Regions from separate parts of the Marinobacterium sp. YM272 genome, predicted to be linked through region 2. Evidence: predicted binding sites of a transcription regulator. Region 2 holds the regulator's gene; the other holds the start of a gene.
The links. Region 2 encodes FliA, which starts transcription of late flagellar genes. Its sites were predicted from a motif close to CTAAAGTTNNNNNNNNNNCNGCCGATA; they were not measured.
Positions count from the first base shown of each region.

Region 1: a site for FliA is predicted at 1,159-1,185, ahead of ACQUQP_RS06655 (flagellar protein MotY). Genes of this name have one in related genera too.

Region 1 is NZ_CP194171.1:1,429,276-1,434,040, reverse strand. Features, by position in the region: gene ACQUQP_RS06660 (argininosuccinate synthase) at 1-111, opposite strand, end outside; gene ACQUQP_RS06655 (flagellar protein MotY) at 222-1,091, opposite strand; gene rnt (ribonuclease T) at 1,298-1,918, shown strand; gene ACQUQP_RS06645 (peroxiredoxin) at 1,998-2,600, opposite strand; gene grxD (Grx4 family monothiol glutaredoxin) at 2,686-3,021, opposite strand; gene ACQUQP_RS06635 (aspartate aminotransferase family protein) at 3,316-4,509, shown strand; gene argF (ornithine carbamoyltransferase) at 4,574-4,765, shown strand, end outside.
Region 2 is NZ_CP194171.1:1,109,075-1,113,839, reverse strand. Features, by position in the region: gene ACQUQP_RS05225 (chemotaxis protein CheA) at 1-1,658, opposite strand, end outside; gene ACQUQP_RS05220 (protein phosphatase CheZ) at 1,672-2,514, opposite strand; gene ACQUQP_RS05215 (chemotaxis response regulator CheY) at 2,539-2,880, opposite strand; gene ACQUQP_RS05210 (RNA polymerase sigma factor FliA) at 2,981-3,691, opposite strand; gene ACQUQP_RS05205 (MinD/ParA family protein) at 3,723-4,538, opposite strand; gene flhF (flagellar biosynthesis protein FlhF) at 4,554-4,765, opposite strand, start outside.

The sequences.
Region 1 (4,765 bases), 320 kb from region 2:
AGCGGTAAAGGTCACCACTTCACAGTTGTAGGTGTCCTGCAGCCACCGGACGATCACGGAGGTATCCAGACCGCCGGAGTATGCCAGTACGACCTTATTGATATCGGACATGTATGCGACTCCAGATCACAGAAAACCGGCTCCCGTCACGGGAACCGGGTATTAAATTCGGAAAGCCGGGAAGTATATCAGATTGCGGACGGCGGCAGAACCAAGGCGATTCAGAGAGTGCTGCCCTCTTCGCGCTCCAGCCGAACCGTCACACGACGGTTGCGGGCGCGGTTTTCGACGCTGTTGTTCGGCACCACCGGGTAGCGCTCACCGTGATAGCGGGTAATGATCCTGTCTTCCGGCAGCCCCTGCTGCACCAGGTAGCGGGTGACCTCTTCCGCCCGCTTCTTGGAAAGATCCCGGTTGAGCAGACGACGTCCCAGGTTATCGGAGTGACCATCCACATAGATCGTCTGCACGCTGTTATCCGCTTTGACGTAAGTGGCGATCAGATCGAGACGCTGACGGGTGGCATCGGACAGACCGGACTGACCGGAGGGAAACAGGATCGCGGTACGCGCCACCTGACGGAAGTTAGCCGGCAACAGCCCGCTCACGCAGTCCAGATAATCAGTGTACGCCGACTGGAAGTTCGCCGCCGATACACCGACCTTGAGAAGCTCGGGAGCGCCATACCACTGATCGGTATTAAAGGTTGGCGTCATCCCCTTGTAGAGCGCTGCCAGCATATTCTCGGCAAGTTGAGCCGGCACTTCGATAACGCCCCGACTACCGCTGACACGAACCACACCAAGAAACTCCGGCGCCAAACCCGGTTGCCACTGGGAGGCTTCTGCCACAAGCCGTGCCGAGCCTCTAACCTGCTGCTGCTGGGTCGGGGTCAGTACAAAACGCACCGCCTCCCCCGCCTGGTGTTCAAAAGATGCCGTGCCGTAGGCAGGGATCGTCTGACGCAAACGGCAGGAAAACTCCGATGTTTCCATCTCCCAGCTGGCTTCGTCGATCTCCGCCTGAAAGGTGACGGCCTCAACCAAGGAAACAGGCAGAGATAAGATCAGAAACAGAAGACAGGCTCGCATCAAATGGTGATTCCGTAGGTCAGAGGTGTCGCAATACGGCCCAAACCGTTGCTCCAGCACCTGAGATTAACGGCCGGAAGGGCCACAGCTTTAGAAAAAGACCAGCAATTGGCCCCTCTTCCCCTGCCTGTTAGAATACAGACAGGAATCTCCTCCCCACAACACTGATCTAAGGAAGCTGTTTGAGCTCTGCACCCAAACACCCCATGTCCGATCGCTTCCGTGGTTTTTTGCCTGTCGTTGTCGACGTCGAAACCGCTGGATTCAATCCCCGAACCGATGCCCTGCTGGAGATCGCAGCGGTTACGCTCACCATGGACGAAGAGGGCTACCTGATTCCAGACAAAAGCTACGAAGCCCAGGTAGAACCGTTCGAAGGAGCCAACCTGGAGCCCGAGGCTCTGGCATTCACCGGCATAGACCCGCTCGATCCGGCGCGGGGCGCCGTCAGTGAGCTGACAGCGCTGGAATCGATTTTCAAGCCGATCCGGAAATCGATAAAGTCTCACGACTGCAAGCGTGCCGTGCTGGTTGGCCATAACGCCTCGTTTGACCACGGTTTTGTCTGCAACGCCGCCGAGCGTTCAGAGATCAAGCGCAATCCGTTCCACCCGTTCTCAACCTTTGACACAGCCACGCTTGCCGGACTGGCCTTTGGACAGACCGTGCTCGCCCGCGCCTGCGATGTTGCCGGCATAGACTTCGACGGCAAACAGGCCCACTCGGCGCTCTACGATACGGAAAAAACAGCGGAGCTGTTCTGCACCATCGTCAATCGCTGGAAAGACCTGGGCGGCTGGGAAATGGTACTGGCCACCCGCGACTAGGCCACGCCCCCTAATAGCGACAACGCACAGACACAAAAAAACCGCCCGAAGGCGGTTTTTTTTTCGGATCAGGCAAGCCTTACAGCTTGTCGGATTCCTCGGACAGGTACTTGGCAACGCCTTCAGTGGAGGCAGCCATACCCTTGTCACCCTTGTTCCAGCCAGCCGGGCAAACTTCGCCGTGCTCTTCGTGGAACTGCAGCGCGTCAACCAGACGGATCAGCTCGTCCATGTTACGGCCCAGCGGCAGGTCGTTGACGATCTGGGAACGCACGTTACCTTCCTGGTCGATCAGGAAAGCGCCACGGAAGGCAACACCGGCGTCAGCTTCAACGTCGTATGCCTGGCAGATTTCGTGCTTGGTGTCAGCAACCAGAGTGTATTTAACCGGACCGATACCACCGTCGTTGACGGAAGTGTTACGCCAAGCGTTGTGGGTGAACTGGGAATCGATGGAAACACCGATCACCTCTACGCCACGCTCCTTGAACGCATCCATACGGTGATCCAGTGCGATCAGCTCGGAAGGACAAACGAACGTGAAATCCAGCGGGTAGAAGAATACCAGGCCGTATTTGCCCTTGATCGCTTCGCTCAGCGTGAATTCATCAACGATGCTGCCATCGCCTAGAACCGCTGCTGCTGTAAAGTCCGGTGCTTTCTTACCTACGAGTACGCCCATGCTCTCTAAACTCCTTGCTTAGGTTGAGATATTCGGGGACTGAATCAAACGCTTATAAAGCCGCGTCAACTAACGGAAGAGGCTATCAAGCCTCTTCGGAACCTTCCTGCTTGGCCGCTGCGGCAACCAGCTCCTTGAGCTCGCCACTTTCCGCCATTTCGCAGATGATGTCACATCCGCCAACCAGCTCACCGTTGACCCACAGCTGCGGGAAGGTCGGCCAGTTCGCGTATTTCGGCAGCTCGGAGCGGATCTCCGGTGCTTCCAGAATGTTTACAAACGCAAAGCGCTCGCCGCACTCAACCAGCGCCGCCGAAGCCCGGGAGGAGAATCCACACTGGGGGAAACGGGGAGTACCCTTCATATATAGCAGAATCGTGTTGCTCTCGATCTGCTCTTTAATGGTGTCGACTACGCTCATGGTTACACCTTGCTATTAAATTTCTATGTACCCGGACCCCCGGGGCCCGAAAAAACCCAAGCCTCTTATCCTACCGCCATGCTCGGATAAATTGAACATCAAAATAGCCTGACAGCTAAGGTAGCAGCTTCGGTCTCGCTCCTGTTACCGACCTTTAATGGTGCCAAAACATTCCGATTCAAGTCCCCTGTCGCGCCCGCGCCATGAATATTGCCAAAATCATAACCCACACATAGAATGGTCGTTTTTTCGGCAGCTTTGGCTGCCTTTTTGCGTTGTATGGAGAAACGCCCAATGTCGCTTCAGCCTTTGATGAATACCTATAACAGGCTTTCGGTCGCCTTCGATCACGGCGAGGGCGCTTGGATTTACGACACCGACGGGAACAAATATCTGGACGCTCTCTGCGGTATCGCCGTCACCGGCCTCGGACATGCACACCCCGCGGTCACCAAAGCGATCAGCGACCAGGCCAGCCGCCTGATCCACTGTTCCAACCTGTACACCGTGCCGCTGCAGGAGCAGCTCGGTGAAAAACTCACCAGCCTGTCCGGCATGGACAATATCTTTTTCTGCAACTCCGGTGCAGAAGCCAACGAAGCGGCCATTAAACTGGCACGCCGCTATGGCCACCAGAAAGGGATCGACACCCCGACCATCATCGTGATGGAAAACTCGTTCCACGGACGCACCCTGGCAACCCTGAGCGCCACCGGTAACCGTGCCGCCCAGGCCGGCTTTGAGCCGTTGGTATCGGGCTTCGTACGCGTCCCCTATGATGATGTCGAGGCGATCCACCAGGTCGCGGAAAAGAACCCGAATGTGGTTGCCATTTTCGTCGAGCCGGTGCAGGGTGAAGGCGGTGTTCACATCCCCGCCGCGGATTACCTGAACCAGCTGCGTGAAATCTGTGACCAGCAGGAGTGGCTGCTGATGCTGGACGAAGTCCAGACCGGCAACGGCCGCACCGGCCGCTATTTCGCATACCAGCACAACAACATCCTGCCGGATGTGGTAACAACGGCAAAAGGGCTGGCCAACGGCGTTCCCATCGGCGCCTGCCTGGCACACGGCGCGGCAGCCAAGCTGTTCACACCGGGTACTCACGGCACCACCTTTGGCGGCAACCCGCTGGCCTGCGCAGCGGCGCTGGCCGTGGTGGATACCATCAGCGCTGAGAACCTTTGCCAGCGTGCAGAACAACTGGGTCAGTACATCGTCGACCAGTTCCGCGCCCAGCTCGGCGACGCCCCCTACATCCGCAACATCCGCGGCAAGGGGCTGATGATCGGCATTGAGCTGACCGAGGCGGGAACAGAGCTGGCCGTGCTGGCCAAGGTAAAAGGCGTACTGCTTAATGTTACAGGGGGCGGCCGCGTCGTGCGCATGCTGCCGCCGCTGATCATGAGCCAGAATGAGGCCGACCTCATGATCAATACTGTGTCCCAACTGATCCGTGTATACGCCGGTGACGAGCGTTCCAGCTGAACGCGACAGACACATTAATCCATCATTGACCTCTGGAACCGGCGGCTCCGCCGCCGTTAACTATATGAGTACAAGACACTTTCTGACCCTGCTGGATATGACACCGGCGGAGCTACAAGGAATTATCGAACGAGCCACCGAGCTCAAGCGCATCCGCAACAACGGCGAAATTTACGAGCCGCTGAAAAACCGCGTGATGGCGATGATTTTTGAAAAAGCCTCCACGCGCACCCGCGTCTCCTTCGAATCCGGCATG
Region 2 (4,765 bases):
TGGATAGCGATCCGTGTACCCTGCCCGATAACGGAATCGATGCTGAGCGTGCCGTTTAACTGGGTAATCTTGGTTTTAACCACATCCATGCCAACACCGCGTCCGGACACATCCGAGACTTCGGTCTTGGTGGAGAAACCCGCCTGGAAAATCAGGTTGAAACACTCCTGATCGGTCAGCCGGCGTGCCGCTTCGGCATCGAGCATGCCGCGCTTCACCGCCAGGCTGCGCAGTTTTTCCGGGTCCATGCCGGCGCCATCATCCTGAATAATCAACAGGATATGATCGCCTTCCTGCTCTGCCGAGAGCAGCACATGCCCCTCGCGCGGTTTACCGATCCGGGCACGCTCCTCCGGTGACTCGATACCGTGATCGACGGAGTTCCTGACCAGGTGAATCAGCGGATCCGCCAGTGCCTCGACCAGGTTTTTATCCAGATCGGTATCCTCACCACGCAGTTCCAGCCTCACCTCTTTCTGCAGGTTGCGCGACAGATCCCTGATCAGGCGCGGGAAGCGGCCAAACACCTTTTTCACCGGCTGCATACGGGTCTTCATGACCGAAGACTGCAGATCCGCGGTCACCATATCCAGCGTACCGAGCGCCTTGCCCATCTCTTCGTCTTCATGGGTCACGCCGAGGCGCACCAGGCGGTTACGTACCAGCACCAGCTCACCGACCATGTTCATGATCTTATCGAGCAGGCGGGTATCAACACGGACATTGGTTTCCGGCGCCGGCTTGTTGGCCGCCGGTGCGCGTGAAGCGGGCGTCGCTTTTGCGGTTTCGACAGGCTCACTGCGCGCCGGCATAACCGGCTCTGGTTGCGCAAACGCCGCCTTGATCTCGGGCTGGGCAGTCGCCTGTGCAGGAGCTGTCTGAGCCGGCGCGGCAAAGGCGCCCTTGCCTTCCGACTGCAGCTGATCCAGCAGGTTTTCGAATTCGTCGTCGGTGATCAGGTCGCCGCCAGCCGAGGCCTCGGCGGCGGACGTCTCCACCGGGGATGCCGGCTTTGATTCGCTACCAGGCGCTCCGCCCGGCCCGTGCAGATCATCCAACAGCGCCTCGAACTCGTCCTCGGTGATCAGGTCCGGGGCACCGTTGTCGACACTGCTGCTCTGCTGCGCCTCGGCAGAGGCACCCGCCAGATCACCGAGCAGGGACTCGAAATCATCGTTGGGTGTATTTGGGTTGTCCGGCAACGGCTGTGCTGCTTCTGGCTCAGTCAGGTTCGCCGCAGCGGGCGCCGCGGATGCGCCGCCCTGGCCATGACCTTCGGCGAAGTCGATAAGGCGCTGCAGCAACTCGGGCGGCGCGTGTTCGGGCTCGACCCCATTACGCACGGAATCGAACATGGAGTTCACCGCATCCAGCGCCTGCAGAACCAGGTCCATCAACTGCTGGGTAACCGTCAACTCGCCATTACGCAGCTCATCGAACAGGTTCTCGGCCTTATGGCAGCACTCCACCATGGCGTCCAGCTGCAGGAAGCCTGCGCCCCCCTTGACCGTATGAAAGCCGCGGAAGATAGCGTTCAGCAGATCCTTATCTTCAGGACGCTGTTCGAGGTCGACGAGCTGCTCAGACAACTGCTCAAGAATTTCCCCCGCTTCGACAAGAAAATCATCCAGAATTTCCTGATCGACATCGAAACTCATAGGGTGCTCCTAATCAAAAACCCAGGCTCGAAAGCAACTCGTCAACATCGTCCTGGTCACAGGCGACATTGGCGCCACCTTTGGGGACCTGAGGACCTTCAGCTTTCACTTCATTTTTTCTGTTCGATTCGCCAGCCGGCCCGGCTTCACCGGCCTCGACTGCACCAAGGCTTGATGTTTCGGCTTCAGCTTCGGACAAGTCGACGCCACTGAGACGCTCGACCTTGGCAGCCATATCCATCAATTTGACCAGCTGCCCCTCAACCTGGGTCAGCAGCGTAATGACCCGGCGTATCAACTGCCCGGTAATATCCTGAAAACCCTGGGACACAAGAATGTCGGTGAGTGCGCTACGCAGCTCTTCGATGGTTTTTTCGGACTCATCCTTAAGCGCGCAGGTACGGTCATAGACCCCGTCCAATGCCTTGAACTCGCCCTCGAGCTGTCCGACCAGCATCAGAAGATCCCTGAACCTGGCACTCTGATCGTCGAGCCGGTCAACCAGCGTCAGGGACTGATCGACCCGATCCATCGTCTTATGCGCAGTTTCCTCGGTCAGCTCGATCACATAGGAGAGCCGGTCCGACGCATCGCTGACCGCTTCCGCACCCTCATGATGTTCGTCGATCTTGCCGCCCACATCACTTGAGAATGACTTGATCGCCTCATGCAGACCACGGGTCAGGTGCCCGACTTCGTTGTAGAACACCTCATGCCGGGCCGTCTGCAGCTGATTGATCAGGTTGATGGCCTCAGGCAGCTGCCCGGCCTCGAGCGCGGCAACCAACTCCTGCGCCTTGCCTTTGAGCAGCTCTTCCAACCCATCAAAGTCGACCGTTTTATCCTGTTCTGCCATCAAGCGATCCTCTGCCTGGAAATCTTAGCCCTGCAAGCGCTCGAAGATCTTGTCGATCTTCTCCTTCAGGGTTGCCGCGGTGAATGGCTTGACCACATAACCGTTAACGCCGGCCTGGGCCGCGGCAATAATCTGTTCACGCTTGGCTTCCGCGGTCACCATCAAAATGGGGATATGTGCAAGGTTGGGATCAGCGCGGACCTCTTTGATCAGGTCGATGCCGGTCATACCGGGCATATTCCAGTCCGTCACCAGAAACTGCACCCGCCCCTGTTTCAGAATCGGAAGCGCGGTTTTACCGTCATCCGCTTCTTCTACATTGGTGAACCCCAGATCACGCAGCAGGTTTTTTATGATGCGTCTCATCGTAGAAAAGTCGTCTACAACAAGAATCTTGATGTCTTTTTTCAAGACAGGTTCTCCCGGTTATTTACTCGTCTTCGGCAATGAAAAAGGGAAACGCCCCTCACTGCCAGTCTCTCAACTTAGCCCTCAGCCGTGCGGCCGCCTGGCTGTGAATCTGGCTGACACGCGACTCGGTTACGCCGAGCACCTGCCCGATCTCCTTGAGGTTAAGTTCCTCGTCATAATAGAGAGCCAGCACCAGCTTTTCGCGTTCCGGCAGGGTTTGGATGGCCTGGGCCAGTGATGCGTGGAAGGCACTGCCGTGGGTTGTGTGTTCGGGCCCCGGATCATTGCTGGCAAACTGTTCGCCAACCGAATCCTCCCCCGAGCTGCTCAGTTCATCAAGACTGAACAGCCGGCTTTCGGCCGAATCCTGCAGCAGGTTATGATATTCATCAATCGAAACGCCCAATTCCGCCGCGACATCTGTATCGGTCGCGTCTCTTCCCGTGCGCGCCTCTACTTTTGCTATCGCCTCACTGACACGCCGCCCGTTTCGGTGCACCGAGCGAGGCGTCCAGTCTCCGCGGCGCACCTCATCGATAATCGCGCCACGGATACGTATACCGGCATAGGTTTCGAAACTCGCCCCTTTGCCCGGATCGTATTTACCCAGGGCCTCAAGCAAGCCCTCCATCCCCGCCTGAATCAGGTCTTCGAGCACCACATTGGACGGCAGTCTGGCCATCAGATGGCGGGCTATCCGTTTCACCAGAGGAGCATACTGTTCGACGAGCTCCTGGCCTGACCTGAATTCCAGCTGGTTATACATGCAAGCTCTGCGCTACGTCCGTCTGTATTATCTAGACCCCTTGAACCAGACGCTCAACAAAGAACTCCAGATGCCCCCGTGAGGTTGTCGATACGGGCCATTCATCCACCTTGTTGGCGAGCTGTCTATACGCAAGCGCTGCCTTGCTCGAAGAAAATGCTTTCAAAACAGGCGTTTGCTTCTGAACAGCTTTGCGTACCGACTCATCATAAGGGATTGAACCCAGGTATTGAAGCGTGACATCGAGGAAGCGGTCGGTCACTGTCAGAAGCTTGCTGAACATGCTCCTCCCCTCCGCCTCATTACGGACCATATTGGCCAGTACCCGGAAGCGCGTCATGCGATAATCCCGGTTCAGCAGCTTGATAAGCGCATAAGCGTCTGTAATCGACGTCGGTTCGTCGCAGACTACCACAAGTACTTCCTGGGCGGCACGTATAAAACTGACCACCGACTCGGAAATCCCTGCGGCGGTATCCACGATCAGCACATCCAGGTCGTCCGCTATATCGTTGAAAGCGTGAATCAGCTCCGCATGCTGATGCACGCTGAGCGCAGTCATCTCCTGAGTGCCGGAAGAGGCGGGGACGATGTGAAAGTTTTCACTCGCTTCGACCATCACTTCCCGCAGCGTACAGCGGCCTTCCAGCACATCGGCGATATTCTGTTTCGGCCTCAGACCCAGCATGACATCGACGTTGGCCAACCCCAGGTCGGCATCCATCAGCACGGTACGCCGTCCCATCTGCCCAAGGGCAACCGCCAGATTAACGGACACGTTGGTTTTACCAACGCCGCCCTTGCCACCGGTGACTGCAACAACCTTGACCGGATGTGACTGCTTCATATTCATACTCTGCTATCAGCCGGCCCGGAATAGAGGGTTGGACGCGGTTTTGGCACGTTCACTGTCGCGCTGGGCGGTCACCACGGCACGGCTGACCAGGTCATGGCGGCGCGCCAGCCCGATATCGTCCGGGATCTTCTGACCATCGGCCACATAAGCCACCGGCAGCTGCTTTTCCACCGCCAGGGTCAGCGCCTCACCAAGACTGCCGGACTCATCCATCTTGC